One region of the Ruminococcus sp. 5_1_39BFAA genome, then DNA from elsewhere that is predicted to be linked to it. Evidence: riboswitches for the same ligand, from Rfam matches in the RefSeq annotation. Region 1 holds a riboswitch; each other region holds the start of a gene.
The links. A riboswitch is a leader RNA that binds a small molecule or an ion and turns the genes downstream of it on or off. The one in region 1 is predicted to bind cobalamin.

Region 1 (10,957 bases):
CAATAAGATAAGCAATGATGTAGAGATGCCTCACTTTAATTACGAGATCATCAAAGGTGATTCCGTAAGCCTTGATACATCTAATAATACACATGTTGGGGTTACGGCTGTAAAAGAGGGTATTACAGTTGTAAAGGTAACGTACGATGCATTTAATCATACGAATGGAAATACATATTTTCCAGCAACAGACCCGGTCAACACAGGTTATGTAGTATACAGCGTTGGCGGAAATAAGAATATTACCATTAAAGATAATATCGTACAGAAGGACGAAGACAAGACAGGAGCAGATGATGTCGTTTTCCGTTCCTATGATACGCTTTACTATACAACAGGCGATACAGCGCCGTTTACCTTAAAGGCATCCGCAGAAGGTGCAGAAAAGCTTGTTGTAAAATGCAACGGAATTACCGTACCGGAAAGCAGCGCAGGTATCTGGACTCTTCCGTTGGAGAATAGAAGCAATATCATTGAGCTGACAGCAACCGCAGAAGACGGAAACACCAGAAGCCTGTACCATGTTCTTGACGCACGTAAGATTAAGATCAATGTTGAAAATAAAACGGTTCCGGGAGAGCCTCTGCATGTAGGGCAGACGGCAACCGTCAGCTTCACAGGCATTACCATGCCGGTTTATAAGCTGGCAACGATCTATAACCCATGTATGAATGCCTGGGGAGCTAAGTCTACAAACGTACATTACTTATGCAATAATGGCACAACATACGAAGGTCATTGCAACCAGTGGGATCTTGCTACAACGAACAGCTTTGATGTGGTTTTGGATAATGGAACAACTTACAGCTTTACAAAAGGACGCATTTATAGCGAATGGTGGGGTTCTACATTAGGTTCCGATAAGACAACAGATAACCCGGGAGCACCGAACCTGGATGCGCCAATTTTATCAGGCGACTTCTCCTTCATGCCAGACTTCTCCTTTACGGTAGAGGACAAAGTCCCGGTAGAGAGTGTTACTCTTGATAAAACAGAGGCAGCTTTGGAATATGGAGAAACATTACAGTTAAATGCAGTTGTGACACCGGACAATGCTTCCGTTACGGAAATTTCCTGGAAGTCCGAAAATCCGGAAGTGGCAACCGTCAGCGATACAGGTCTGGTTACAGCAGTTTTCGCAGGAACCACAATTATCACCGCGACAGTCGATGGACAGGAAGTACAGTGTACAGTAGAGGTTAAGAAACCGGCGCTTACAAAAATTTCTTTTACTGAAAAGGAAATCAGCCTGTACAGGACACGGACACAGGCATTAAGCGTAGAATATACGCCATCCACGATTTTAGATACAGATAAAGAGGTTATCTATACATCCAGCGATGATTCCGTTGTTTCCGTAGATGAAACAGGTCTTATCACTGCAAATAAGGCGGGAACTGCAGTCATTACCGTAACCTCTGCCATTGACCCCTCTATCCAGGATACCTGCCAGGTGGAAGTAAAAGAAGTCAAGCTGGAATCCATCACTCTGGATAAAGAGAATGTGACTATGAACACTGGAAAAACAGAGAAGCTGAGCGTATCGGTTGAACCGTCTTTCATTCAGGAAAACGCAGTATTCCAGTGGACAAGCAGTGACGAAAACGTAGCAGAAGTCAGTGCAGACGGTGTGATCACAGCGTTTAAAGGTGGCACTTGTACTGTGACTGTCCGGTTGGAAGGCTTTGATGAAACTGCAGACTGCGAAGTAACGGTTGAAGAATTAGAGCAGCTTAATCCGGTTGTAACCATTAACCCAGAAAAGATTTACGATGGAGACTCTGTGACCATAAGATTAGGAAATCTGGAAAGACCGGAGGAAGTAGCTGGAGCAAATATCTGGGAAGAGAAGATAAGCTACAATACAAATATTCCGGGTTTGAACAGGGTCAGCAATGGAAGTTACCAGAGTATAACCTTTACTGTACCGACGGGAACACCTTCCGGAACCTATTATCTGACAGACGGAAGCTATTGGGCTGATTTCGGCGGAATGAAAGTACAGGGTATATTCATTGTAGGAAATAGGCAGGAGACCTTCTATGAGGGACAGCTTCCGGTGATCAAACTGCACATAACCAATTTGCAGGAAGTCGAGGAAAACAGGGAAAATGCTGAAAAAGAATTGGACGCATACGTTGATTGGACAAAATATGCGCCGGAGCAGCAAGATGTAATCAAAGAGATTCTGGATCAGTTCAAGGAAACGCTTGGAAGCTTAAGAGACGAGGAAGCAATTGATCTGACTGTAGAAAAAGCAAAGAATCTGATCAGCTCTATTAAGACAGACAGTCAGGTGACAGAGGAAAAACTGCAGCCTATAAAGGACGAAGCTAAAACAACTCTTGATACATATGTAAATATGAGCGACTACCGTGAAGCTGAGCAGCAGAAGCTTGCACTTATTACTGCACTTGCAAAGCTGGATATCGTGGCAGCTTCCTCACAGGAGGAGATTGACGAGATCGTAGAAGCTGCAAAGGCTGAGATGGTTCAGGTGAAGACGGATGCACAGTTAACAGAGGAAGAGAAGAGTCAGGTAACACCGACGCCAACACCGACCGAGGCACCGACACCGGCTCCGACCGAGGCACCGACACCAGCGCCGACCGAGACACCAACACCGACTCCAAGCCAGGCAGCGGCAAATCAGACTCTTATTTTGAAAGTAACAACGGGAAAGACAAATGCAGCCCTGACATGGAACAAGCTTAAGGGAATTGACGGCTATAAGATTTACGGCGCAAAATGTGCAAATTCCTATAAACTTTTGAAGACAGTCAATAGCAGCACAACTAGCTGGAAACAGACCAAGCTTAAGAAAGCTACTTTCTATAAATATTACGTAGTAGCTTATAAGACAGAAAACGGAAAAGATATTGCCGTTGCAAAATCTGCAAGAATGCACGCTGTTACAACAGGCGGTAAGTATGGAAATGCAAAGAAGATCACAGTGAATAAATCTTCTGTTTCCCTTAAGAAAGGCAGAACCAGCCAGCTAAAGGTAACAGTAACAAATACTGCAAGCAAAGTGAAATATCATGTGAGCGCTGTTCGCTATCTGTCCACAAATCCTTCCGTTGCAACAGTAAGCAAGAATGGAAAGATAAAAGGAGTTGGAAAGGGTACATGTAACGTATACTGTTACGCACAGAACGGTCTTTATAAGAAAGTTAAGGTTGTTGTAAAATAGTACATTGCGGCTGCAGTACCATTTAAATATGGTGCTGCGGCCATTTTTATTCCAGCAGTATATGGAAAAAAATATAAAAATCAGGGTAGATAAATATTTTTAAGTATGTTATAATTGAAACAATTGAATAGAGATATAGTAATTAGACAATTACCGGTTTTAAGTGGCTGACAATTTTATATTAGTCAGACTAAGAGGGAATAAGGTGAGAATCCTTAGCAGTCGTGCTACTGTATTTGTTTAGGCTTTTCGTATCCATTGTACATAAGTATGAGAAGGGAAAAGTCGTAATTGCATAAGCCAGGAGACCTGCTTAAAGCTGCTACCAGTTATTACACGCAATGATAAATGGAGTGGGATATTGTTTTATTTGTGTACGGCAGATAGTTGGTAGTGAGTCGCAAAAGGTATCCCCATTTATGATATTGCGGTAGCAGGAGGTAATTAGCAGAGATATAGATCATTAGATTTGTCAATGCAAAGGGTGCAATATCGATAGAGTATTGCACCCTTTTTTTCTGCTGCAGGTTATAAGGAGAGGTGAAAAATATGGGACAGACATTGGTATGGCGTGCAAAAGAAGATTACATATTTGGCAGGTCAGAAGCAAAGCTGAATAAGGAAAGGCAGCTTGAAATTGGGAATCCGTATAGGAAAATAGGAGATGAAGCATTTAAAAACAACATAAAAGTGCGAAGTATTACGCTGGACAGAAATGTAAATGAGGTGGGCAATAACAGCTTTGAAAGCTGTACTGCCATACGAAATGTGGAGACACAGGGAATAAAATGCTTACGTAAAGCGGCATTCAGCAGCTGCTACAATTTACGGAGTATGACCCTTCCGGATACTTTAGAGTATATAGGGAAAAATGCTTTTTCCTGCTGTAAGAGAATGGAAAACTTTTGTATTGATCCCAAAAGTCCCATTAACAAAATTCAGAAAGAAACATTCAGCGATTGTATAGGTCTGACAAAAGTAGAATTGCCGGACGGGATCGAATGTATAGATGACAAAGCATTTTACCGCTGCATAGCACTGGAAAATATCCGGATGCCGAAAAAACTGAAAGAAATCGGTGAGTTCGCATTTTACCAATGCGGCTTGACAGCTATAGAATTCCCGGAGGGCCTTGAACAGATCGGAAGCAGTGCCTTCTTAAAATGCAGAAAACTGGAATCCGTCAGGATACCGGAAACTGTAAAGGTTATCGGAAAGTGGACCTTCCACGGCTGCGACAGACTAAAAACCGTCGAAATCGCACACGACCCCGAATACATAGGTGACTGGATCATCAACAGAAGCGCAAAAATCCGCTGCTATAAAGGCAGCAAAGCAGACCATTATTGCCAACAAAACGGCTTCACTGTAGAATATATATAAAATATTACCAACAAAAAACCACTGCGAGCGGGCCAACAGGGGGAGCGCGAGGGGGCATTCGGCCTTCGCTCTCCGAGATTGCCCCTCGCATCTTTTTTTAATAGAAAATTAAGAGATACCCCTCCGTCTTTATGCTATAATACCCATATAAGCTCTAAAAGCCCGTAACGGAAAAAAGAAAGAACGGAGATACCTATGAAATTAAAGACAAGAATCATAGTCGGCTTTGTTATGATAATTCTTGTACCGCTGCTTTTATTTGCAGCGACTCTGTACGGCTTCAGTCAGTCCCAGTCACGGCAGATACAGACTGAAATAGGAGAAGACGGAGAGGTTTACGACATTTCTATTGCAGAATCTGCCAACAGCAATGCCAGGATCAATCTGATGGCAAAGGATTTATTTTTTACAGCATTTGTAATCCTGATTTTTACTGCGCTGGCCGTGGGACTCTGGGTGTACCGCAGTATCGCCACTCCTCTGGTAAAACTGAAAAAAGCGACGCAGAATATTAAAGACGGAAATCTTGATTTTGTGCTGGATGTGCAGGGAAATGATGAATTTGCTGAGCTTTGCCAGGACTTTGAGGAGATGCGCCGCCGTCTTAAGGAATCTACAGAAGAAAAAAGCCTTATAGAAAAAGAAAATAAGGAACTGATCAGTAATATATCCCATGATTTAAAGACCCCTATTACAGCCGTAAAAGGCTATGTAGAGGGAATTATGGACGGTGTCGCAGATACACCGGAAAAGATGGACCGTTATGTCCGGACAATTTACAACAAAACAAATGAGATGGATCATCTGATCAATGAGCTGACCTTTTACTCCAAGATTGACACCAACCGCATCCCTTATACCTTCAGTAAACTGAATGTGGAGGACTATTTCGGAGACTGCGCCGAAGAGGTTGGTCTGGAAATGGAAACAAAAGGCATTGAACTGGTATATGCCAATTACGTGGAGAATAACGTTCTTGTTATAGCAGACGGAGAGCAGATCCGCCGTGTTATCCACAATATCATCAGCAATGCCATTAAATATATGGATAAATCCAGGGGAATCATCCAGATTCGGATCAAGGATGTGGGAGATTTTATCCAGGTAGAAATAGAGGATAACGGGAAAGGAATCGGTCCAAAGGATCTGCCTTATATCTTTGACAGATTTTACCGAACGGACGTGTCGAGAAATTCATCAAAAGGCGGAAGCGGTATCGGCCTTTCCATTGTGAAGAAAATTCTCGAGGATCACGGCGGAAAGGTATGGGCTACCAGCCGGGAGGAAATCGGCACTATCATGTACTTTGTTCTTAGAAAATACCAGGAGGTACCAATGAAATGAGTAAGATACTGATTATTGAAGATGAAGAAGCCATTGCAGATCTGGAGAAGGATTATCTTGAATTATCCGGTTTTGAAGTTGAGATTGCAACCAGGGGAGACGTGGGATTGGACAAAGCCATGAATGAGGAATTCGACCTGATCATTCTGGATCTGATGCTTCCGGAGGTGGATGGATTTGATATCTGCCGTCAGGTGCGCCAGGAAAAAAACACACCGATCATCATGGTTTCCGCAAAGAAGGATGACATTGATAAGATCCGCGGTCTTGGTCTTGGTGCAGACGATTATATGACAAAGCCCTTCAGTCCCAGCGAGCTGGTAGCGCGCGTTAAGGCTCATATGGAGCGCTACAACCGTCTTATCGGTTCTAATGTGCAGAAAAATGATATCATCGAGATCAGAGGAATCAAAATAGACAAGACAGCCCGCCGTGTGTGGGTAAATAAAGAGGAGACGACCTTTACCACAAAGGAATTCGACCTTTTGACCTTCCTTGCCGAAAATCCCAACAGGGTTTTCACCAAGGAGGAGCTTTTCCGGGAAATCTGGGATATGGAATCCGTGGGAGACATTGCCACAGTCACAGTTCATATCAAAAAAATCCGAGAAAAAATCGAATTTAACACAGCCAAACCACAGTATATCGAAACCATTTGGGGAGTAGGGTACCGCTTTAAAGTATAAACAGTTTATCGAAAGACGGAGATTCGTTTTGATGATCTCCGTCTTTTTATATTATGCGAGTGTGCGCCAAGGCGCACACTTTTTATACAAAAATGATTAATGCGTATTTCGAATTAATATCTGAAAAAATAGAATTGCTCGTTAATTTTTCATAAATTATAATAAAAAAAAGCTGAGCTGTAGAGCGAAGCGAATTGCAGCCATATCCGCACAACGGGATAGAAACTGGTGAGAATATTATTGAGGAGTGTAAAGTTATGGAACAGAAATCCAACGCATTTTTAGAAACGGAAAAAGTGGGCACATTGATGAGAAAATTTGCAGTGCCGTGTATTATTTCATTGTTGGTTGCTGCACTTTACAATATTGTAGATCAGATTTTCATTGCAAATGCAACATATCTGGGTTCATATGGCAATGCTGCTAATAATGTAGTGTTTCCTTTGACGATCGTTGCTTTGTCACTGGCTGTTATGATCGGTGATGGCTGCTGTGCATTTGTAAGTATCAGCCTGGGTGCGGACAATAAAGAAGATGCGCATAAGAGCATTGGATGTTCGATCGTTTTGTGTGTGTTGGTGAGTGCCATTATTACTGCAATTTATTTCATTTTTCAGGATTCAATACTGACATTTTTCGGCGGACGTGTTAATGAAGAAACCTTTGCAAATGCAAAAGAGTATTTCACCTGGATTTCCGTTGGCATACCATTTTATATGTTTGGGCAGTGCTTAAACCCGGTCATCCGATCAGACGGAAGCCCCAAATTTGCAATGGTTTCCACGGTAGCTGGGGCTGTTGTGAATATTATCCTTGATCCGATTTTTATATTTGTATTCAAATGGGGAATGATGGGAGCAGCAGTTGCAACAATTGCCGGTCAGATTCTGACAGCAATCCTTGCTGTTTGGTACCTGTTTCACATGAAGGCAATAAAAATCCAGCGCAGCAGCTTCGGATTATTTGCTGGATTGATGAGAAAATTCCTGCCATTGGGAATTACCAGCTTTTTGTCCCAGATATCCCTGGTGGCATCTATGGCTGCAATCAATAATATGATCGTAAAATACGGTGCTCTGGATGCGATTTTCGGCCAGGCTGAATATGCACAGATTCCAATGGCAGTTGTTGGAATTGTTATGAAATTCTTCCAGATCGTGATTTCAATTTCAGTAGGATTGGCTGCAGGCTGTATTCCGATCGTAGGATACAATGTTGGTGCAAAGCGTATGGACCGTGCGCTTGATCTATTTAAGTTGCTGCTGACTGCAGAGTTTGTAGTGGGATTTATTGCATTGCTGATCGTGGAAATACTTCCAATGCAGTTGATCGGTATTTTCGGTGCTGCAAATGAAAGCCAGTATTATACAGACTTTGCAATTAAGGCATTTCGTACATATCTTTGCATGCTTCCGCTGGCTACTGTGAATAAAGGAACTTTTATTTATCTGCAGTCTTTGGGAAAAGCTTTTCAGTCTTCTGTACTGTCTATGATAAGAGAGGTTATTTTCGGCGTTGGCTGGGCGGTAATTCTTCCGATATTCTTTGGATTGAATGGAGTTCTTTATTCTATGCCGGTATCTGACCTGCTTACATTCCTGATTGGAATCGTATTGATCATAAATATTTTTAAGACTTTGAAGCAGAAAAACTAGAAACTATTAAAAAGCATTTGTGTAGGGGATGAAAGGAATGAAACAGATGAAAAAAGCAAAAGCAGTCTGCCAAATTTTTGGAGAAGGACAAAAGGTAACTGCCGCTGTAATTGAAATGAATGAATCTGTGAAGAGCGAAGAAATTACAGCGAATAATTTTGCAGTAGATGGAAGAAATATATTGCAGGTATATGTGAATGATACCGGAAAGACAGGTGAAAAATCGGATTCCGGAAAGTACATCCTATTGGAACTGGACCCCAAAGATAAAGAGGCAGGTACAAAATATATGGTCGGCAAAGGCCGCGATGCCCGAACCGGAATCAAACATCCGGTTTTGAATATCAGATATATACCTGAGAACATAACCATTCAAAGTACGGAAGTTGTTGATACACTTGCAGATAAATTCCGGTTATTCCGCTATCAGATGGATAACGGACAATATCTGGATTATCAGTTATATGAACCAGAAAATCAAGAAGAAGGAAAAAAATATCCGTTGGTGCTTTTTATGCACGATATGGGATCTTGTTCCGATGATAAGCTTGCGCCCTTGGCTCAGGGGACAGGGGCAGTAACCTGGACAGAGAAGACAAGTCAGAAAAAACGTCCTTGTTTTGTTCTGGCTCCATGTTATCCGCGAAAAACAGCAAACGATGAATATCAGGTGACATGGGAGGCGGATGCTACCGTAGATCTGGTCAGGGAATTATGCGAAAATTACCCGGTAGATACTGCAAGGATTTACGGAACAGGACAATCTATGGGGTGCATGATGCTTTGCGAATTAAACTTACGGTACCCGGATCTTTTCGCAGGCAGCTTTATGGTGGCAGGACAGTGGAATCCGGAACGGATGGGTGCAGTAAAGGATCAGAATCTGTGGATCCTGGTATCTGAGAAGGATGAAAAGGCATTTCCGATCATGGGTGCATGTATGGAAAGCGTGGAAAAGAACGGGGGAATCGTTGTGCGAGGCCACATAGATGCCAAAGCACCGATTGAAAGCCAAAATGATGCAGTACGTGAAATCAGGAAAAACGACAGCCATATATTCTTTACCTGGTTCGAAGGGGACAGTGTATTGCCGGAAAGCGGTCCTGTATTTCCGGGGGCATACCATATGAACACATGGATTCATGCGTATTCGCTGGAATCCATACAGGAATGGCTCTTCTCCTGCAGTAAATAAAATACCCGGCAGTGATATGATAAAAAGAAACCTTATCTGTAAATGTTTAACTTCCGCAAGAGGAGTAAAAATACAGATAAGGTTTTTTTACAGATACAAAATTTCAATAGCAATTCAGCAGCCATTGCTTTATAATAAATGATATATAAACTGCTGATCAGGAAAAGACAAAAATATGAAAAGATTATATAAAGAACTTGAAAATTTCAGCAAAGAGGATTACTATCCGTTCCACATGCCGGGACACAAACGTAATCCTCTTTCTGTGGACGGAAGCTTTCCATTTGACCGAGATATTACGGAGATTGAGGGATTTGACAATCTTCATCATCCGGAGGGAATCATAAAAGAAGCACAGGAGAATCTGGCAAAGCTGTACGGTACCAGAGAAAGCTTTTTTAGTGTGAACGGCAGTACGGCAGCTCTTCTTTCCGCAATCTCTGCATCTGTAAAAAAAGGGGGCCGGATTCTGACTGCCAGAAACTGTCACAAGGCGGTGTATCATGGGATTTATTTAAGGGATTTGATTCCCACATACATTTATCCACAGACAGATTCCATTTTGGGGATAAATGGCGGAATTTGCGCTGCAGATGTGGAAAAATATTTAAAAGAAAATCCGGATATTGAGGTCGTACTGATTACGTCTCCGACCTATGACGGAGTTGTTTCTGATGTGAGAAAAATCGCTGAAATTGCTCACGGCTACGGCATTCCTCTTATTGTGGATGAGGCTCACGGAGCACATTTTCGTTATTCGGATTATTTTCCTGTATCTGCTGTTGATTCCGGTGCGGATTTAGTAATACAAAGCTTACACAAAACGCTTCCTTCCCTGACTCAGACAGCAGTCCTGCATATTTGCAGCAACAGAGTTGACAGAGAAAAAGTAAAACGCTTTATGGGAATTTATCAGAGCAGCAGTCCATCCTACATTCTCATGGCAAGCATTGATGCCTGTGTAGATAAGATGGAGCGGGAAGGCATGGAAATGTTTGAGGGCGTTACAAAAAATCTTTCTGCGGCAAGAGAACGTCTGGAAAAATGCCGCTTTGTCCAATTGGTAAAGCCCGAGGAAATAAAAATGATTCCGGGCGTTTTTGATCATGACCGCTCAAAATTGATTCTGAGCACGGAAAACAGCAGTCTAAACGGTCCGGCACTGGGTCGGATTCTGTACGAAAGATATCATATAAACATAGAAATGAGCACTGAAAACTATGTGCTCGCTTTGGCGGCAGCAGGTGACACCAGGGAAGGTTTTTTGCGTCTCTGTGAAGCTATTGAAGAGATAGACAAAGAGGAATCGTTAAAGCAAATAGAGATAACACAAAAAGAATCCCATATTTTCTGTCAACTTCCTCCGATGAAAAGCGTGATGTCTATTGCCCAGGCCATGGAAGCGGAATCCGTATCCTGTCCCATAGGAGAAAGCGTAGGGAAAATATCAGCGGAGTTTGCCTATCTGTATCCGCCGGGAATTCCGATCATTGTTCCGGGT
Region 2 (10,957 bases), on a different contig from region 1:
CAGCGGGAGTTGAGCTGGGGGCTCTTTTTGCCATGTCCATTCTGCAGTTTGGACTTGCAGGAGGAGTGGTAGGGCTTGGGCTTTTGTTTCCGCAATATCTTGTTTATCTTCCCGTGATGTTTGTGACTATGGATATGGTTTATAGAGAATCAATGGGAATGTGGAAGAATCATGGGATTTTCCCACAGAAGATTTACCGGTTTACAATGCGTTCCCTGGCATGTATTGCAGTGTATTTCGGAGGAATGGTTCTGGAATGTTATATAAATCCATGGGTGGTAGAAAAAATTTTAAACAGCCTGAAATTTTTTTAAAGGGATATTTCTACCACATCTAGTGGCAGTTACCATAAGACTTGCCGACATTTGGTATTTTGGGGTCGAAAAGCCTGATTTTAAGGGATTTTTCGTCGAAAAAAGGGTTTGATTTTATGTCAATTTCCAAGTATAATACAAATACATTTTTGAAGGATCAGTAACGGAGAAGGTTACAAAAGAATTACTTTTTACAATCTATAAAGACAGGAAGTAAAAAGAATGGAAAGAGACATACGGGAATTTATTACTTATTTGCACAATGCTAAAAAGACATCCCATAACACGGAAGTATCCTATCAGCGGGATTTAAAGAAAATGGAATCGTTTTTAAGCGAAAGAGGGATTCGGGAGGTTACAGATATCCGGGAAATGGATCTTGAGGGATATCTGGATTATATGGGGAGAGAGAAATTTGCATCCTCCACGATTTCCAGAAGCGTAGCATCCATGAGAGCTTTTTTTCAATATCTGTTTAAAGAAAAAAAGATCGAAAAGGACCCGTCAGATGGGCTGAAGCCGCCTAAGGTGGAGAAAAAGATGCCGGAGATCCTTACGGTTCAGGAAGTGGATGCACTTTTGCAGCAGCCGGATCTCTCAACACACAAGGGAATCCGTGATAAGGCTATGCTGGAGCTTTTGTATGCTACAGGGATGCGAGTCAGCGAGTTGATCCATCTGGAAACCCAGGATGCCAATCTGCAGTTTGGGTATGTAACCTGCCATGAGAACGGGCGGGAGAGGATCATTCCTATTGGGAATGTGTGCAGGGAAGCGCTGCTTCTCTATATGGAAAAGGCACGGAATGCTTTTGTGAAGGAAGATAGTGAAAAGGTTCTGTTTACTAATTGTTCAGGTAAGGCGATGAGTCGTCAGGGCTTCTGGAAGATGCTGAAGGGCTATGCAGACGATGCCGGGATCAAGCGGGACATCACACCTCATACGCTTCGCCATTCTTTTGCAGTCCATATGCTGCAGAACGGAGCCGATATCAAGAGCGTTCAGGAAATGCTGGGTCATTCCGACATTTCCACCACACAGATTTATCTGAGTATGAATATGAGCAAGATGCGCGATGTGTACATGAAGGCGCATCCGAGAAGTTGAAAGAATACGAGAATACGGGATACAGGAGAAAATTAGCGTACAGTATTGATTTATCAGATATTGTTTGCTATACTATCTATCGATTAAGTACTTTCAGTGACTGGCAGAGCAAAGGTCTGCTGGTTTAAAAGGGAATTAGGTGCGAATCCTAAACGATCCGGTCACTGTAAACAGGGAGCGAGATCATGTAATCCATTGCGTGTATACGTGAGAAGGAATGATCGAACGATGAACTGTGAGTCAGGAAACCTGCTGAGAGTGTTGGTAAATGGCTTCCGAAGAAAGCACGCATTTACAGAAAATACGAACTGTTTTTTGAACAGTAAATTTTTCATGCAAACAGCGTCTACTCTCATTGGGGGTGGGCGTTTTTGTATGGCAGAAAAACATAATATGATACCTGGCCAACTGGTGCGGAACAGGATGGAGAGGCTCATATAAAAAGAGGAGGATGATGAAATGAAATTGAGAAAGCAGAAACTGTTATCACTTTTTATTGCAGCTACACTGGCAACAACTCCCGCCATTTCCGCAAATGTGGTATGTGGGGAAGAGTTTGTTGCGGAGGAGACCGCAGCAGAAGGCACTATAGCGGAAGAAGCAGAGGCAGCCGTCAGTGAAGAGTTTACGGAAGAAGCAGACACCCTTGGAGAAGAATTTGTAGATGCCCCGGAAGAATTTGCGGAGAATTCAGAAACAGGACAGGCAGAGGTGTTTGAATCTGAAAGTGAAGCGGAAGCACCTACAGTAGAGTCGGTAGAGGCACTGATTGGAGCATTGCCCGAGTTGAGCAATGTTACAGAAGAAAAGCGTCAGGATATCGAAGCTGCACTTGCTGCTTATAATCAGCTCAGCACTGAGGATCAGAAAAAAGTGGACGAGGATATGGGAAATAAAAGCAGCCAGTCCTACGGACGTGATCTGGAGACTGCGGTTTGGGGACTTAAGGTGCTGGAACAGGTTGATACATCCACAACTTTGCCGGACGGTATCTACGATGCTTCTACAAGCCCTGCTTTAAGCAGTGAGTACAGCAAGGGAAAGAGTAATTCTTCCCGTCAGAAGCCATGGTCTTTAAAGGACGTGACTGTGAAAAACGGGCAGGCAGTAGCAACGGTTATGGTGCAAAGTACTGGCTATACCAGTATCCGTACCAATGGTCAGACTTATGAAAAGACCAACACCAGTGGAAATTCTGAATTCGCAAATGTCCCGGTTGATTTAAACGGAGCCATGTACATAGCTGCCTATTCCACATCCATGAAGGGGGAGATCGCCTTTACGGTGACAAACACCATCGATGAGCCAAAGTGCACTCCCATTGCGGACTCTGCCATAACCAACACGACAGCGATGTTTAAAGTAATAGATGCCTTTATTATGGAAGATGCGAGCGGGAAGTTCCTGTATGTGACGCTCAGCGGCACAGGATATCAGGAATTGTTCAAAGGTACCTATGAGGAAGCGGTAGCTACCGGAGATGACGCCAGTAAATGGATTGTGGGCAGTAAGAGAGCTGACGGAAAGGGATTTGATGGAAAATATCAGTTTGCCATCCCGATTTCTGCAGACGACGGTTATATGCAGATCCAGGCTTTGTCCAATTCCCATAAAAAGGATGGCCATTGGTGGTATCCGAGATACCTTCGTCTGGACCAGAGTGCACTGACACTGGAGAGCGGCGATTACAAGGAAACGTTTGATCTTACAGTTACAAATAATGTGAAAATGTTTTTAGTCAAAGAAGCTGATCTGACGATCGTGGGAGGACCACACAGCAATGGTTATCAGATTACTTCCGATGTAACAATGGGAAGCACATCCTTTGACAAGGCATTTATCGGAACGGCTGCTAAAGCAGAAGACTCAGAGGAGACCATCGACCTTTCTGAGGATAAGAAGTTCCATTTTACAGTAGAAAATATTGTAGGTACAGGAAACGATGCCAGTATCCATAGCATACTCGACGATCCAACTGTAATCTCTTTCCATTCCGTGAAAAATGACATATGGTATGAAAGAATATTCAGTTATAACAAGGCAGACAGAACCCTTGTGATCGACGAAAGCAGCAAAGCAGATTATACGGCAGTGGATGCAGCGCTTGCAACTGTTCCGGAGGATTTAAGCATCTATACAGAAGCCACTGCGGCAGAGGTAACAACTGCAAAGAATAATGTAAAGACCGGACTGTATGCTTCCCAGCAGGAAAAGGTAGATGCCATGGCAAAGGCAATCCGGGATGCAGTTGCAGCATTGAAAAAGAAGCCGGAAGAGGAACCAAGCGTGACACCGCCTGCACCAACGGAAGCACCGAAGCCCACCGTGACGCCGGAACCCACCGCGACTCCTCAGCCAACCGTAACTCCGAAGTTAGAGATGAATGCTGTTTCCGTGCCGCTGCAGGTAAAAAAATCTACCAGTGCCATTAAGGTAAGCGGTCTTAACGCGGGCGAAAAAATTGTTTCCTGGAAATCCAGCAAAACATCGGTTGCAACCGTATCCAAGAACGGCAAGATTACTGCAAAGAAAACCGGAAAAACAAAGATTACAGCAAAAACATCTTACGGTCGTTCGGTAAGCGTTACGGTATCAGTACAGAAAAAAGCAGTTACGACCAAAAAGCTGAAGGTAGTCTCAGCTACAAAGGGAGTGACTATAAAAAAGAACAGCCTGTCCATTAAGAAGGGCAAAAAAGTGGCGCTTCGGACATCGGTAGACCCGGTTACATCCACCAGTAAGGTTACATATAAATCATCAGATAAAAAAATTGTAACCGTATCCAGCAAGGGTAAGCTTACAGCAAAGAAACCCGGAAAAGCGAAGATTACCATCACATCCGGTAATGTGAAGGTTAGTTTGAAGGTAACGGTAACAAAGAAATGATGAAAGCAGGGGGAGAAACAAATGTTTTCCCCCTGCCATTTGCTATATTGTACAGTGAAGGTAAGGATAGGAGTGAAGCGGAAATGAAAAAAAATTCCCGTAGATATCTGGCATTATTTCTCTCCGGCGCTATGGCTTTGCTGCCTACATTATCACCAAGTGCGTCAGAAGTGATAGCGGTAGAAACGGCCACGTTGGAGCAGACCGATGCTGCGGAGCAGGCAGAGGAAGCACAGCCGGATGAGGCTTTGGAAGAATCAGAAGCCCAGACAGAAACGGAAAGTGAAAAGGAAGAAGAAGGCACCAAAGAGCAGGCTGATATTTCAGAGGCGGAGGATGCGAAAGCAGAGACTGTCGAAAATACAGAGACGTCCGGGGACACGAAGGATCCTGAGGAAGAATTACCTGCCCCTGAAAAAAGCCAAGATGCATCAGCATCCGGCAAAATGAACACAACAGATACCTCCGAAGAATCAGGGGATGCTGCTGCCTTTCACATTGTGGAGTCCGGAATTGTCCGGAACGGTGAAAGCATAACGGTTACTATATCCACGGACAATAAAATATTTAATAAGATATTCATAGGCAGCAAAGACGCAGAGAATAAAGAGCCGGTTATAGAGGGCGCCGAAAACATGCTCGGTGGCTATACCTTTATATTCCAGGTGACCAATGAGCAGCTTGGGCAGACAATTTCCTATGTACCCTGTTTTATGGAAAGCGGTGAATGGTGCACCACAGAAGACTATTCTCTGATTCTTCCTGAAACGGTGGACGACGTTCCGGTCCAGCCGTCAGCACCTGAAAATCCGGCTGCCTCTAATGAACAGAAGGGAGACTCCGCAGATCTGTTCCTGAAGGACAGTGAACCGGATCAGAACCGGAGTTACACTCTGACAGATTATCCGGGTATCACAGAGACTGTGAATAATTCCACAACACTTGCAGACGGAGAATATGTTCCGGAAAGCTTTAGCTTCAGCGGCGGAACCGGAAAGACAAGGTTAAGCTGCGATAAGATTGTGGTAAAAGAAGGAAAGGCTTATGGAGTGATCGCTTTCAGCAGTACGTCTTGGGTATACGTAAAGGCAAACGGAGAGCTTTTCCAGAATGGTTCGGTGAATGGAGATACCATCTCTTATGAAATTCCGGTTGTTCTCAATGGGGATAACAGGATTATAGGACTGACAACGAAAATGTCAGAACCTCATGAAATAGAATATAGCATCTGCGTAAAGATCACAGTACCAGACCCCGGTGAGCCGACCCCTACACCTGATCCAGCGGTAACGCCCACGCCTGAACCTACAATAATACCAACTGTAACCCCAACACCTGCCGTAACCCCGACACCTGCTGTAACCCCAACGCTAAAAGAAGGCAATACATATTCCATTTCTGTAAAATCCAGTGCGTCAATGTTTAAGGTAGTTGCCTGTAAGCTGACTATGGAAAAAGGAAAAATGAAAGCAGTTATCACTTTAAGTGGAGAGGGTTACGATTACCTCTATATGGGAACAAAGGAAGAGGCACTGAAGGCGAAAAAAAGCAAATGGATTCCATATAAGCCTGATGAAGAGGGAAAATACACCTATGAGATCCCGGTTTCCGAGCTGGACAAGCCCATTGCCGTAGCGGCGAGGTCAAAGAAATATGCGGCAGAGGGTGCAGAACAGCCATGGTATGACCGGGAGCTGACCTTTGAATCCTCCACTATAAAGAAAATCAAAAGCAATGACAAGAAGCCGACTCCTACCCCTAAACCGAAAGCGACTCCTACGCCAACGCCGGTAAAGGGTTCTGGAGGCGGCAGTACAGGCGGCGGAGTAACCAGTGTGGTGAACACATCTACAAAGCTGCAGGACGGAGTATACGCACCGGACAGCTTTTCCTGGTCGGGAGGTTCAGGACGCCTGAAAGGAATTTCCTGTGAAAAAATCACCATTACAAACGGACAGGCATGGGCAACTATTGTGTTTGCCAGCAGCGCCTATGATGCCGTAAGGGCAAACGCCCAGGAATTCGCCGGAACAATTTCCGGAGATACGGCTACATTTGAAATACCGGTTCAGTTAAATGCCAATAATGTGATTTCTGGAAGAACCACAAAGATGTCCCAGCCTCACTGGGTTGATTATTCCATCTTTATCGGTCTGGAGGCAGCGAAGAATGCCCAAAACTCCGGTTCATCCTCAAAGACAGGAGGAAGCAGCACTACGATTGTGTCAGGCAGCGTCGGGGAAAATATGTATCAGGACAGCAGCGCTCCTGAAATTGTCGGACTGGAATATGTGGGTTCTCAAAAGATGGAGTATGCAAAATATTTTAAACTCCATTATTATAAAAACGACATTACTGTCCTGGAGATCGATGCAGCTACAGATGCACAGAGAGGAATAAGGGCATCAGAGGCGGATAGCACAAGCGTACAGATAGGAGACGAGGAGGAAGGGGCAGCTCCCGCGCAGGCGGAATCCTTCTATTCCGAAGACACTCTGAAATATCTTATTGTTCCCTCCGCAGTGGAGCTTCCTGCCGGGGTTGACAAGGAAATGAATGTGGTATATGCTCCGTCAGAAAAGGCATATGTGGATTCCGAAAATGGGATGAAAATACTTGACAAATTGAATGTGACAGATAGAATTAAGGCAGTGGGAAAGGAAAAGGGCGACTGCAAGGTAGAAAGTATCGCCAAGGGCATGGACGAAGAGAAAATCATTTTTGCCGGAAGCTTTGATTCCCTCGATTTCAAGAAAATGGTAAAAAGTAAATGTGATCTGGCAATCGTGCCTGCGGACATCCTGCATCAGGACAAGGATGAGGAAGACAAGGTGATGACTCTTGGAGATCAGCTTTCCTTGTTGAAGATTCCCATGATTATTGACCGTTCCTCCGAAGAAAAGGAAGAGGCTGGAAAATATGAATGGAGCAAGGTATACGGTGCACTTTTCGGATGCCGTGAGGAAGCGGATAAACTGTATGAGGCTTCAAAAACAGCCCTGAAAACAGAAGCAGAGAAGTAACGGAAAAAGGGGAAGGCGGCAAAATCTGCCGCCTTTCTCAGAATAAAAATACAGGAGTATAGAATGAAAACGATTAAAACATTATGCAGAATCATCTTTACATTCGCCTTGCTTGCAGGCTTTGTCATGTTACCTCAAAAAGCAGAGGCCGCCGAGATTTCCAAGGAACCGCCAGCCATCGAAGGCCTGGAATATGAATCCACAATGGAAGTCAAGTTTGCAACTGGTTTTGACGTATTTACCTATAAGGACGGCTATCAGGTAATCAATGTTTACGATAGTGCCCAGTATCTTATGGTTCCGGATGGAAAGCCGGTTCCTGAGGGGGTAAGCGGGGACATGGTGGTGTTGCTAAAGCCGCTGAACAAGATATATCTTGCGGCTACTTCCGCAATGGCGTTATTCAATGCCATTGATTCGCTGGATTCCATACGGTTGTCGGGAACCCAGGCGGACGGTTGGTACATTGAACAGGCGACAGAAGCCATGGAAAAAGGAGACATGCTTTTCGCGGGAAAATACAGTGAGCCAGATTATGAGCTTCTGGTAGACGAGAACTGCGACCTGGCAATTGAATCTACCATGATCTTACATAGTCCAAAGGTGCAGGAAATGCTGGTGATGATGGGAATCCCGGTATTTATTGACCGATCCAGCTACGAGGATCATCCGCTTGGAAGGTCGGAGTGGATCAAGGTATACGGTGCCATGATGGACAAGGAAGAAGAAGCTGCGGCATTTTTTGATGAGCAGGCAAAAGTTATCGAAGAACTGAAGGATTTCACTAACACAGAAAAAACGGTTGCCTTTTTCTTTATTAATTCCGAGGGTTCCGCGGTTGTGAGAAAGCCTACGGATTATGTTCCGAAGATGATAGAGATTGCAGGAGGACGCTATATTTTTGACAGTCTGGATGAGGAAGAGGAGACAAAACGCTCTTCGGTCCCCATGACGATGGAAGAGTTTTATGCAACAGCTGTGAATGCGGATTATCTTGTCTACAACGGCACCATAGACAATCCGCTGGAAAGCCTCGATGATCTGTTTGCGAAAAGTGAGCTTTTCCGTGACTTCAAGGCTGTCAAAGAGGGAAATGTGTGGAGCGTAGGAAAATATCTTTATCAGGCTACGGATATTGTGGGGAAATTAATCACAGACATGAATCTGATGCTAACAGGCGGAGATGAAAGCCAGATGACCTTTATGGAAAAAATTAGCTGACCGGAAAGGAATGGAAGTGTAAAAATGGGAAAAAGCACGAATGTGGGAAACATCGGTGAATTTCATATGGAAAATTTCAAACGGCGTTCCCGTTATACGCTTGTGTTTGTAATACTGGCTGCGGCGTTTTGTCTGATTACAGTACTGAATATCAATACGGGAACTACGAATATATCGGTTGCCAGGATTTTGGAGATTATTTTCAGACGAACCGGAGATGTAACAGAATACAATATTATCTGGAAAATCCGTCTCCCCAGGGTTCTGATGGCTGCTATACTGGGAGGCGCCCTGTCTCTGTCTGGCTTCCTTTTGCAGACCTTCTTTGACAATCCTATTGCAGGTCCTTTTATCCTGGGAATTTCGTCGGGGGCAAAAATGGTGGTGGCTCTTACTATGATCTATTTTCTGGAAAGGTTTCAGGTGGTTTCCTCCTATTCCCTGATCATTGCAGCCTTTATCGGTGCATTGATTTCCACGGGATTTATCCTGATGATGTCCCGGAAGCTGAATTCTATGGCAACCCTGTTGGTGGCAGGAACTATGATTGGGTATATCTGCTCTGCAATTACGGATTTTATTGTGACCTTTGCGGAGGATTCTGATATTGTCAACCTTCATGGGTGGTCCCAGGGAAGCTTTTCCGGTATGAGCTGGAGCAATGTGCAGATTGCTTTTGTGACAGTGGGGATTACCATTGCACTGACCTTCCTATTATCCAAGCCCATAGGCGCTTATCAGCTTGGGGAGGCATACGCACAAAGCATGGGAGTAAATGTTAAGGTATTCCGTGTGCTGCTCATTCTGCTTTCCAGCATTTTATCCGCATGTGTCACGGCTTTTGCAGGACCTATTTCCTTTGTGGGAATTGCGGTCCCCTATTTGATAAAAAGAAGCCTGAATAGCTCAAGACCTCTTGTGGTGATACCGGGAACTTTTCTGGGAGGGGCCGTGTTCTGTATGTTGTGCGATCTGATCGCGCGGACAGCCTTTGCCCCCATGGAGCTGAATATCAGTACGGTTACATCGGTTTTCGGCGCACCTATTGTGATCATCATGATGCTGAAACGGAAGAAAGGAAGATAAAAGATGGCGGATCGCTATGTACAAATGGATAACCTTGCCGTTGGATATAATGGAAAAGCACTGATACGTGACATCTGTATTGGCATTGAAAAGGGCGAAATCGTGACTCTTATCGGACCTAACGGTGCCGGAAAATCTACAATTTTAAAAAGCATTACCCGGCAGCTTAAAACCATCAGGGGAACCGTATACCTGGATAAAAAGGATATGAGCCAGCTTACAAATAAGGCACTTTCCACGCAGATGGCGGTTGTGCTTACGGAACGGATGAAGCCGGAGCTTATGACCTGCCATGATATTGTGGCAACCGGGAGGTATCCTTATACCGGAAGACTGGGAATCCTGAGCCGTGAGGATGAGGAAAAGGTAGAGAAAGCCATGGAAGCTGTCCATGCCCAGGAGCTGGGACACAGGGAGTTTGACGCCATCAGTGACGGACAGCGTCAGCGAGTACTGTTGGCGAGGGCTATCTGCCAGGAGCCGGAGATTATCATATTGGATGAGCCTACCTCCTTTTTGGATATCCGGCATAAGCTGGAACTACTTGCCATTCTCCGGAACATGGCAAAGGAGAAAAAGATCACTGTGGTTATGTCTCTTCACGAAATTGACCTGGCACAGAAAATTTCGGATAAGATCATCTGTGTCAAGGGCGACCGGATCGCTCATTATGGAGTGCCGGAGGAGATTTTCAAGGAGGATATTATCCGAAACCTGTATGACATTGACAACGGATATTTTGATCCCCTGTTTGGAAGTCTGGAGCTGCCGCGGCCGGAAGGAAAGCCGGAGGTATTTGTGATTTCCTCCTGCGGAAAGGGAATTCCGGTATTCCGGCACCTTCAGAAGGAAAATGTACCCTTTGCGGCGGGAATTCTTTATAGGAATGATGTAGATTACCAGCTTGCAAGGCTTCTGGCTGTTCGCGTCATCGAGGAAGAGCCATTTTGTGAGATCAGCGATGAAGCCTTTTCCATGGCTATTCAGACTATGAGAGAATGTAAAACGGTAGTGAATGCAGGAGTGACGATGGGCTCCTACAACAGAAAAATAGGGGAATTGCTTTCCGAAGCGGAAAAACAGGGAAAACTAAAGAAGTTTTAAAAGAAAGAGAAGAGGCTGTCCAATGGCAGCCTCTTATTTAGTGTGCCGACATAACGGAGCTTCGGCCACAAGTGTGTGTTGTGACACATACTTTTTAGCATAACTCAGCAATTGTATACAAAAGCTGTTCGGATTCCGCCCATCCAAGGCAGGCATCGGTAATAGATTTGCCGTAGATGTGGTTGCAGCCGATCTTCTGGTTCCCCGGCTCAATAT
Region 3 (10,957 bases), on a different contig from region 1:
TGGGGCATGTATCTGATGCCGGATGGGATCCATGCGGACATCATCCCAAAGCAGGATATTGTGCCGGAGCGGAAAAACGCAGTTACCGGGAAGCTGATCCCTGCGGAGTATGCGGTATTCGATGCAAGGGAGTATATGGTATTTAATTTGCAAAATGGAGACGGCCGTCTGCAAAGAGGAAGGGATGTGGTACTTTCTATGAACAGAGCAAAACCGGCGAATCCTCTGAATAGGAACGAACTGCAGGTACGCAAAGAAAAAGAGCAGAAGGAACATGGCCTGCATGATAAAACCGCAGTTTTAAAAGAATCACAGAAATGGGGCAGGTGATGGGATGCTGCAGAAAAGAAAACCTAACCATGGCTTTTTTCTGATGATGCTTCCTGTCAGTTTATATATTGGATATTGTCTTGGAAATGGAAACTGGCAGGCAGTTACCATTGAAACATTGTCAGACTGTCTGAAATACTTCCTTACCCATCCACTGCCATTTCACTTTACAGAGCAGACTGCGCAGGGATGCGTGGCAGGAGGAGTGATCTGGGGGATCGCTTACCTTTCACACATCAGTTCCATCCGGAATTTTATGCCCGGAAAAGAATATGGTACAGCGAGGGTTGCGCAGCCAGCAGAACTGAACCGGAAGCTGCAGGATAAAGATCCTGCCAATAATAAGATTCTTTCCGAGCATCTGCGGATCAGTTTTGATACGAGACTGACCGGTATCAATAATAATACCATTGTTATTGGCGGAAGCGGATCAGGAAAGAGTTTGCGCATGGTAAAACCAAATGCTTATAACTGCGGCACACAGTCTTACATTTTCTGCGATCCAAAAGGGGAGCTGTTGCGGGATACTGGAAACTATCTGGAAGCGCATGGATACCGGATCGTGGTGCTGAACCTCGTGGATATGGAATCTTCGGATTGCTATAATCCATTTGAATACATACGAAAAGATGAAGATATCATTAAGCTGATCAATAACCTGATGGCAAATACAACTCCAAAAGATGTAACCAAGGGAGATCCTTTTTGGGACCGGTCGGAGGGAATGCTTCTGCAGGCTCTGATGTATTATGTCTGGTATGAGTATCCGAAACAGGGAAAGGCGGCAAATTTCCGTGGTTTATTGGAACTTCTGAATAAGGCGCAGGTACAGGATAATCCAAAAGAGCCGTCAGAGCTGGACCGGCTGATGTTTCGGCTTCCAGAAAACCATCCGGCACTGATTACCTACAAAAAGGTAAAAAGCGGTGCTGCAGATACGATCCGGTCCATTATCATTACCGCCAACTCACGGCTCAGTTATCTGCAGAACCCAAATATCCTGCGGATTCTTGATAAGGATGAAATACAGATTCCTTTTCTGGGGGAAGGAGTATATGAGAATCCGGAACGAAAGACTGCTTTATTCTGTGTGATCCCGGATAATGATAAGTCCTATAATTTTGTCGTAGGGCTTCTCTACACACAAATTTTTCAGGAATTATACTATATAGCAGACCACAAATACGGAGGCAGGCTGCCTGTCCCGGTGTCTTTATGGATGGACGAATTTTCAAATGTCGCATTGCCGGACAGCTTCTGCGAACTGCTTTCTACCATGCGCAGCCGTGATATTTCCTGCAATATCATCATCCAGAATCTGGCTCAAATAAAGGCATTATTTAAAGATACATGGGAAACAATTCCGGGCAATTGTGACAGCTTCGTTTTCCTTGGCGGCAATGAGCAGAGCACGTTTAAATATGTGTCGGAAATGCTTGGAAAGGTTACAATTGATAAGAAATCCACTGGCGAAACAAAAGGCAGCCATGGCTCGAGCAGCAGCAATTGTGATGTGCTTGGCCGTGATATGATGGCACCGGATGAGGTACGGAAGCTGGACAATCAGAAATGTGTGGTTCTGGTGCGTGGATTTGACCCGGTGATTGATGAGAAATACCGGATGCTGGAAAAGGATGTTTTCAAAGAGTCCTGCAGTATGGGTGCATATTGTCACCACCGGGAAAGGGAAGACCTGTATGAGACTGGACGTTTGGCATTTTTCTTGGATGGTAAAGGCGCGAAAACAAGAGAAGAATCCTACCGAATGCAGGTAGAATTGTATAAAGGTATATTTGCAGAATCAGAGATCGGTGAAGAACTGCAGGAGCTGAACGAGAAATATTTGTACCTGCCGGATTCTTATCATGGATATGTGGCAGAGGAGCGGGAAGCTCTTCCGGTGTTTTTCAAAGAAGTGGAGGCTGTAAAATCAGGCAGCAGCGTATTACATAAGCACTGGCTGAGTGGCTATTGTTTAGATGGGGAATTTTATGCTGTAGAGAATAGTGACAGAGACACGATTTTTTGTGAAGGAAATCGTGTGACTGTATTAATGCGGGCAATGATGTAAAAAGGAGAATAGGGTTTGCATGAAAGAAATACAATTATTAACGGAAAAAGATCTGGAATATTTCAGGAAAAAACAAAAGGAAGGGAGTGCTGTGATATTGGAACTTTCGGATGAAGATTTACTGCGATTGGATTTCGAACATTTGGAGAACTATAGGATAAATTCCATCATTAAGAAAAAGATGTTAGAGATATTCAAGGAATAATTCAATGAAAGTCAAAATGATGCAGAAACTGCTGTAACTAATTATGGCTACAGCAGTTTTACAAATTCTATTTCACATGGATAAAACAGGACTATTTACATACCGGCATATAGATATATGTATTTTCTCCCAGATAACGCTCAAAATTGAATTTGCTTTCATCATATTTCCATTCGCTGTTATCAAGCCATTCTGTATAAATGTATTTCCATGTTTTCTGAATGTTAGCATGTAATTCATTCACATCTTTTGCCTGCGGAACAGTAAATACAGCATATTCCGCTTCCGGGATATGAATAAGAGACATACCTTCCGGTACATAGTCAGTGTTTTTTACGATAGGTCCGAAATAGTAGCAGAGTTCTCCGGTTGTACTGTCTGGATGAAGCCATGCTCCAATCTCAGAATATCCGTCATAAGTCAGCTTCTGGTAATCTTCCAGACTTACAGAAGAAAAGTCCTTTCCAAGCCAGTAAGCAGTGTTGCTTATAAAGTCAAATTCACCTTCCGGTTTGGCAAGGCAGTAACATGCTGCTGTAAAAGCATCCATTTTTTTGATTTCCGGTTTCATCATAATCCTCCATTTTTTATATTCGGTAGGAGACATTCCGTATTGTCTGCGAAATGCTTTGGCAAATCCGGATTGAGTATCAAACGCATATTTGCAGGAAACATCCATAACGCTTTGTCCATACAAAAGATCTTCAGCCGCCATGGTAAGACGAAGATTTCTGATATAAGCTCCTACAGAATAACCGGTAACATTGGAAAAAACATGACAGAAGTGATACAGGGAATAGCCTGATTCTGATGCCAGTTCTTCAGCAGTAATCGGTTCTGTAAGATGTTCCAGAATATAATTCTTACTTTTTTCAATACTTTCCAGATAAGTCATATTCTTTGCCTCCTGTATTTACTATAGCAGGAACAAGGATTATTTGCGCGTCCGTACTTGCGATTATTTCCAGATAGAAAATTCAGGTTCTCCTTCCAGATATTCTACATTCAGTTCATTTTCCTGACAATATTTATCCATAACAGAACCTTTGTAGCATCGGATCGTAGTCTGGCGATTGATAATTTCTTTTCCTACAAATTCCGGATTGTGTCTGATTTCCAGATATTTCAGGCGATTGCATCCATGAAATGCCTGGCTTCCGATATGCTTTACTGAGGTTGGCAGAACGACAGAGATCAATTTTGTGCATTTGAAAAATGCTGCTTTTCCAATATATACCAGAGAGTCCGGAAGATGAAGTTCCGGAAAACCGCAGAAATAAAATGCTTCCTCACCGATGTATTTCAGATTCTTTGGAAAAGGAAAGTTTTCCAGATTTTTGCATCGATAAAAGGCTCTGCTGTGGATTCTCTGTACGCTGTCCGGTAAAACCAGAGAAGAGAGCGCATTGCAGTTTATAAACGCTCCGGGTCGAATTATCTTCAGTTTACTGTCGGATGGAATAGTGATATTATGCAGCATGCCGTTATAAGCAAAGAGACCATCCGGAATAATAGTCACAACAGATGGGAGAGTAGCCTTTTCAAGTGTGAGGCATCTTGCAAATGCTCCAATACCAAGTTTTACTACTCTTTTTGGAAGATGTGCTTCTTTCAGACTGGTACAGTTGAAAAAAGCTTTCTCTTCGATTACACGTAAAGAATCCGGGAAAGAAACGCTGTTTATTTTCCGTTTATTTGAAAATGCTTCTGCTTCAATGACCGCAAGATCAGAAGGAAGCTGTATATCACGCTGAACATAACGGGAGACATTATCGGGCGAGATGGTAAGTCTATTGGTGAAAATTTGTGTTGTTACAGCCATAAAAACTCCTTTGTATAAAAAGAAACGGGTCTTTTTTCGCTTTAAGCAGATGGCTGGCTTGTGTAAAACATACACTTACAGCAACACAATAGCTCAGGATTTTCACCTGTATTTCCTCTTGGCTGTTGTATGAACGGATCGTATGGATACAACAGAACTTAAAACCGATATTTTTTCAATTATTTAATTATGAATAGCATTTAGTCTTCAAGATATTCAACGGTTAATTCATTATCCTGACAATATTTATCTACTACAGAACCTTTATAACAACGAATAGCAGCAGCACGGTTAATGATCCATTCCCCGATAAACTCAGGATCATGACGTATGGTAAGCGTCTTCATTCTGTGGCAGCCGTGAAAACACCATTTGCCGATATGTTTGACAGATGTCGGAAGTTCTACATGAACCAGATATTTGCATTTGAAAAATGCGCTTTCCCCCAAATATTCCAGAGAATCAGGCAATTGCAGATCTTCGAGACCGCAGAAATAGAATGCAGAATTACCGATACTCTTTAAATTTGGTGGAAAATGTATCTCCCTTAGTTCTTTGCAGCGATAAAATGCACGACTTCTGATTTCAAGAAGACTGTCCGGAAGATTCAGTTCTTTCAGAGAATCACATTCAAAGAAAGCACCGGATCCGATGGTTTCTGTCTGGCAATTTTCCGGAAATATAACCTTTTTTAAACGACGGTCACTGTTAAATACTTCGTCTTTCAGATCACGGAGCATAACCGGCATAGTTACACTGGAAAGTGCCGGACATTCAGCAAAAGCGTACACACCAATCTCTGTTACGCTGGCAGGAAGGTTTATTTCTCTCAGATAGGTAGATTTATAAAATGCCCTGGTTCCAATCGCTTCCAGATTCTTTGGAAAATCAATCGTATAAATTGTGTGATTTTTATAAAATAACTGAGACGGAATTTTTGAGACGGAATCCGGCAGTATGGTATGTTTGGCTACATATTTGGCAACATCTTTATGGGTTAGAATATCACATTTTAAATGGGGGGGACACACTGACGGGGATAACATAAAAAACTCCTTTACGAAAACTGTTTTATTGTTTTCCTGTAAAGGATAAAAGATGGGTATACACATGACCATCAGGTGGTTAAACTATCGAATAAATACAGGAAAACTCCGGTAGAGATGTAATTGTGACCTCTATACATACACGGAGCGATTCGCACATCAAAAGAAAACCACCTCCCATTTTCCTATTACGTGTAGTATATGGTAGTAGCTTTAAGCAGGTATTCTGACTCACGCAGTAACGTTATATCTCCCTTCTCATGGACGACCACAATGGATATGAGGTATAACTGCACGTTTACAGCAGCACGACTGTTCCGGATTCACACCGGATTCCCTCTAAGCCGCAACAGTGGGATACCCCACAGTCTTGGAACTTAAAACCGATAGTTGTATAAAATAATATTAAAATTTCCTTAATCATACATGAAATTACTGAAAAAGGCAATATTATTTGACAAAAAGTTTTTGGCGGAGTATACTCATATAGATAATATTGTGATTTTATGTGTTATTCATATGTGGGAAAGCTTCAGCGAGCAGATGTGATTTCTGCACAGGTGTGTGCGCAGCCGTATAGTCGGCGAGCTGGGGTTTTTGGTATAAGACGAGGTGGTTTCGCACGAGAACGCCTGTCAGGTAATGTAATTTCTTCCAGGGGATTACATTACCTTTTTTTTGCGTTAATTTTTATCAGAGCATTCTTAAAACAACAGGAGAATGAAATGGAGACAAAGGCAAAAAAGCGACTGTTCAATGGGATTATGATACTGATACTCATTGTTCTGGCAGCGGCAGGTGTGTTTACAGCGGGAAAGATTCAGGGATGGTTTGGCGGTTCGAAAGAGACTATTCTGACCAGCAAAGCGATAAAAGGTGTTGCCGATATGGAGCGAAAAGGAATCGGATATATGCTGGATTCCGATGCTGCACTTCAAAAAGGCGATGCAATTGCAACCAGAGAAGGAGCACAGGCGGAATTGCTGATCAAAGAGAAGGGCAGTCTTGTGTTGAATGAAAATACAGAAATCGTTCTCACAGAATGCAGTACAGAGTCTATGATGCTGGAATTAAAGAGAGGCGAACTCTTTGCAGATACAGTGGCATATGAAGGCACATTTCAAGTATGTCTAGGAGAAATGAAAGCAGAGCTGACAGGATGTGTTTTCTCTGTGGATGTACAGGAAGAAAAAAGCAATATCTATGTATACGCTGGGAAGGCAGAGATTCATCTGGCAGATGGTACAGAAAAAACAGTAGATGCAGGAAGCATTCTGATGGTTGAGAAGGATACTGTCTGTCAGTCGGAAGAGTTGCAGTCAGATGTTCTGAGTGATTTCCTTCTTGGCCGGTTACAGAACTGTATAAGTGCAGAACAGCTTTGTTTTACAAGTGCGGAACTTCAGAAACTACAGGAAGAACGTACGAAAGAAAAACATGCAGTGGCAGAGGAAAAGCTGAACGGACACCAGACTGCAGAAAAGGAATGTACCGTTACCATTCTCTGCAATACTATCCTTGACAACATGGATCTTCTGGATGCAGGAAAAGAAGCATACGTACCGGAAGATGGTGTGATCCTTGCAGAAACCATCGTAGGATTTGAAACAGGTGAGACAGCGTTTGATGTGCTGAAACGGATCTGTGAAAGTATGGACATTCAGATCGAATATTCCTGGACGGCAGTATACGACAGTTATTACATTGAAGGTATCAATCACCTGTATGAGTTTGACTGCGGCAATGAGTCCGGATGGATGTATAAGGTAAACAACCAGTTTCCGAATTACGGAAGCTCCGGCTATGAGTTACAGGATGGAGATCAGATCGTGTGGCAGTACACCTGTAAAGGATTCGGAGCAGATGTGGGGGCAGAACAGTGAAAGACAGATTTGCAGCATATCATCCAGTGATCAATTTTACATTTTTCATCGGCGCGATCATATCAGGAATGTTTCTGATACATCCGTATTTTCTTCTGTGTTCCGTGATACTGTCAATGGTTTACTACCTGATTGTAAGAGGAAAAGCAGGACTGCCGTTTGCAGGCGGGATGGTGTCACTTCTGGTGGTGTTATCCGTACTCAATCCATTATTCAACACACTGGGAGAACATGTTCTGTTTACATATTTTAGAAGACCGTACACAATGGAAGCATTGTTTTACGGAATGGCGCTGGCTGCGGTAATGGTATCCATACTTAGTTGGTTTGCATCTTATAATGCAGTGATGACCAGTGACAAGTTTCTGTATCTGTTTGGAAGAATGGCGCCATCGGTTACGCTGATCCTGACGATGGTACTTCGTCTGGTTCCCTCTTATAAAGATAAAGTGATCCAGATGAACGGCGCCAGACGATGCATTGGAAAAGGGGCAGATACAGGTACCGCAAAAGAAAGAACAGAGCTTGGAATGGTATTGTTATCCTCTTTGATGTCCTGGGCACTGGAGGGCGGTGTCGTTACAGCAGACAGCATGCGAAGCCGTGGATATGGGTGCGGAAAAAGAACGTCCTTTTCTTTGTATCGGTTTGAAGGCAGAGATAAATGGATGATGGCACTTATGATATTGTTTCTTGGTATGGTGGTGTTTTGCTGTACAAGAGGAGCAGCAGATGTTACTTATGTTCCGGAATTTCAGATTAAAGGATTCGAGGATCCTTATCTTGCGACAGGGCTTTTGGCTTATACAGCATTTCTGGCGATACCGTCAGCAGTAAATATTTGGGAGGAACTGAGATGGCGCAGTTTGAGATCAAAGATATGAGTTTCTATTATCCGACAGACAAAAAGAAAGCAGCTCTGGCGGGAATAAACTTAACCATTGAACAGGGGCAGTATGTAACTGTGTGCGGCAGGAGCGGAAGTGGAAAGACCACACTTTTAAAGCACCTGAAAAGTGTGCTGGCTCCGCACGGAAAACTGACAGGAGAAATCCTGTTTGAAGGAAAACTATTAAAAGATGTGGATCTGCGTACCCAGTCCTCAAAAATCGGTTATGTCATGCAGAATCCGGATAATCAGATTGTGACAGATAAAGTATGGCATGAACTGGCCTTTGGTCTGGAGAGCCTTGGGGTAGATCAGAAAACGATCCGCCTTCGTGTGGCAGAAATGGCAAGCTATTTTGGTATCCAGAGTTGGTTCCATAAAAATGTAAATGAACTGTCCGGAGGTCAGAAACAGCTTCTGAACCTGGCATCTATCATGGCAATGCAGCCAAGCGTTCTCATTCTGGATGAACCGACCAGCCAGCTTGACCCGATTGCAGCATCAGATTTTTTAAATACGGTAAAAAAGATTAACCGTGAACTGCGGACAACAATCATCATTACCGAACATCGGCTGGAAGATATTTATTACTGCTCGGATAAAGTAGTTGTAATTGAGAATGGAAAGATCATTGCAGAAGATGAGCCGCGCAAGGTCGGTGATTATCTGCAGAAAGAAAATAATGAGATGTTTGTGGCGATGCCGACACCGGTACAGATCTACTATGGAGTACAGGAAGGGCTGAAAAATAGTCCGGAAATAACTGCGGTAACAGGAAAATGTCCGCTTACCGTAAGAGAAGGTGCAGAGTGGCTGGATGAATTGTTCAAAACGAATGTGCCGGAGCATACGTCTGTGGATAAAGAAGAAAGCAGGATAGATCCGGATAATGTCACAGATGCGGCAGTGCTGGTGAAAGAAGCCTGGTTCCGGTATGAGAAAGACAGTCCGGATGTGCTCAAAGGCATCACACTGCAGGTTCCGAAAAATACCCTGTATGCAATCGTCGGAGGAAATGGTACCGGAAAGTCCACTACTTTAAAAACAATTTCAAATATCTGCCGTCCGTATCGCGGCAAGGTACTGATCAATGGTAAGAAGATTGATAAGTACCGTTCCGGTGAACTGTTTAACGGTGTACTTGCCATGCTTCCGCAGGATCCACAGAGTCTGTTCGCCAAAAAGACCGTGAGAGAAGAACTGGAAGAGATGGTATCCGGTAAAAAAGAGGATCATCAGAAAGAAATCGGGGAGATTGCAGACCTGTGTGATATCACCCATCTGATGAAAAGCCATCCCTATGATCTTTCCGGAGGAGAACAGCAGAGGGCAGCGCTTGCCAAAGTTCTTCTGACTCATCCGAAGATATTGCTTCTGGATGAGCCGACTAAGGGAATCGACAGTTTCTTTAAATTAAAATTTGCTGAGATTATGGAGCAGTTAAAAGAACGCGGAGTGACGATCATCATGGTATCCCACGATGTGGAGTTCTGTGCAAGATATGCAGATCTGGTAAGTATGTTTTTTGACGGTGGTATCGTGACAACCAATACCCCAAATGCATTTTTCTCAAAGAACAGCTTTTATACCACAGCAGCCAACCGTATGAGCCGCCATGTGTTCAGCAATGCAATAACGAATGAGGATGTGATTACATTATGTCAGAAAAATCTGTAAAAGCAGCGAATCGGAAAAAACATACCTGGATCAGTATCTCAATGATCGCGGTCCTGTTTCCATTATTACTGATCGTATCCAGATATTTTGGAAACCGGAGATATTATCTGTTCAGTCTTTTATTTATCATCTTTTCCATGATTCCGTTTTTCCTGAGTTTTGAAAAACGCAAACCAGAAGCACGTGAGATTGTAACACTTGCTGTTATGTGTGCAATCGCAGTAGGTTCCCGTGCGGCATTTGTGATGGTACCTCATTTCAAACCGATGGTGGGTATTATCATTATCACCGGTATGGCATTTGGCGCAGAAGCCGGATTTCTGACCGGAGCAGTCAGCGGCTTTGTCAGCAACTTCCTTTTTGGTCAGGGACCATGGACACCGTGGCAGATGTTTGCCTACGGTATCGCCGGTTTTCTGGCAGGACTGCTTACAAAGGCAGGGATTCTCAAACAGGAGAAAAAAGTACCGGCAGCAATCTACGGTGGAGCCGTAGTATTATGTATCGTTGGTCCGTTACTGGATACGTCCACACTGTTTACTGTAAGTGCAGTGATCACAAAAGAAGCTGCAGCGGCAACCTACCTGTCCGGATTACCGGTAAACGCCATTCATGCAGCAGCTACATTTATTACCGTTCTTGTACTTGGTAAACCGGTTCTGGAAAAACTGAACCGTATCCGTATGAAGTATGGCATGATGGAAGAGGAAGAAGTATGAGATTCGACAGCTATCATCCGATGATCAATTTCATATACTTTACTGCAGCGATCATCTGTGCGATACAGTTTCAGCATCCGATGTTCCTGATGATTTCCTATCTGGCAGCGTTTCTCTATTCCGTAAAACTGAACGGGAAGAAAGCACTGATCTTTAATCTGTGCCTGATACCGCTAGCAGCAGCGTATACCGGATGGTATGCTTATTATAATCATTTTGGTGTTACCGTTCTTCGCCTCAATATGATCGGGAATCAGATCACACTGGAATCAATCATAACAGGAATGGTAAGAGGAATCACAGCAGTCACTGTGA

Region 2: another riboswitch for cobalamin. It lies ahead of ACESZH_RS15590 (Ig-like domain-containing protein); the one in region 1 lies ahead of ACESZH_RS17855 (leucine-rich repeat domain-containing protein).
Region 3: another riboswitch for cobalamin. It lies ahead of ACESZH_RS01540 (leucine-rich repeat domain-containing protein); the one in region 1 lies ahead of ACESZH_RS17855 (leucine-rich repeat domain-containing protein).

What each region holds. Positions count from the first base shown of each region.
Region 1 is NZ_CAXSVO010000022.1:44,105-55,061, forward strand. It holds gene ACESZH_RS17850 (Ig-like domain-containing protein) at 1-3,193, shown strand, start outside; cobalamin riboswitch at 3,338-3,525, shown strand; gene ACESZH_RS17855 (leucine-rich repeat domain-containing protein) at 3,743-4,576, shown strand; gene ACESZH_RS17860 (sensor histidine kinase) at 4,772-5,920, shown strand; gene ACESZH_RS17865 (response regulator transcription factor) at 5,917-6,606, shown strand; gene ACESZH_RS17870 (MATE family efflux transporter) at 6,864-8,261, shown strand; gene ACESZH_RS17875 (hypothetical protein) at 8,299-9,456, shown strand; gene ACESZH_RS17880 (aminotransferase class I/II-fold pyridoxal phosphate-dependent enzyme) at 9,632-10,957, shown strand, end outside.
Region 2 is NZ_CAXSVO010000016.1:23,858-34,814, reverse strand. It holds gene ACESZH_RS15600 (stage II sporulation protein M) at 1-314, shown strand, start outside; gene xerD (site-specific tyrosine recombinase XerD) at 537-1,421, shown strand; cobalamin riboswitch at 1,499-1,693, shown strand; gene ACESZH_RS15590 (Ig-like domain-containing protein) at 1,881-4,307, shown strand; gene ACESZH_RS15585 (ABC transporter substrate-binding protein) at 4,391-7,330, shown strand; gene ACESZH_RS15580 (ABC transporter substrate-binding protein) at 7,394-8,551, shown strand; gene ACESZH_RS15575 (FecCD family ABC transporter permease) at 8,576-9,637, shown strand; gene ACESZH_RS15570 (ABC transporter ATP-binding protein) at 9,641-10,741, shown strand; gene ACESZH_RS15565 (3-deoxy-7-phosphoheptulonate synthase) at 10,836-10,957, opposite strand, start outside.
Region 3 is NZ_CAXSVO010000001.1:343,561-354,517, reverse strand. It holds gene ACESZH_RS01565 (hypothetical protein) at 1-330, shown strand, start outside; gene ACESZH_RS01560 (VirD4-like conjugal transfer protein, CD1115 family) at 335-2,401, shown strand; gene ACESZH_RS01555 (hypothetical protein) at 2,421-2,606, shown strand; gene ACESZH_RS01550 (helix-turn-helix domain-containing protein) at 2,698-3,501, opposite strand; gene ACESZH_RS01545 (leucine-rich repeat domain-containing protein) at 3,565-4,428, opposite strand; cobalamin riboswitch at 4,455-4,605, opposite strand; gene ACESZH_RS01540 (leucine-rich repeat domain-containing protein) at 4,629-5,474, opposite strand; cobalamin riboswitch at 5,673-5,870, opposite strand; gene ACESZH_RS01535 (DUF4430 domain-containing protein) at 6,200-7,357, shown strand; gene ACESZH_RS01530 (energy-coupling factor transporter transmembrane protein EcfT) at 7,354-8,241, shown strand; gene ACESZH_RS01525 (ABC transporter ATP-binding protein) at 8,214-9,923, shown strand; gene ACESZH_RS01520 (ECF transporter S component) at 9,905-10,642, shown strand; gene ACESZH_RS01515 (energy-coupling factor transporter transmembrane component T) at 10,639-10,957, shown strand, end outside.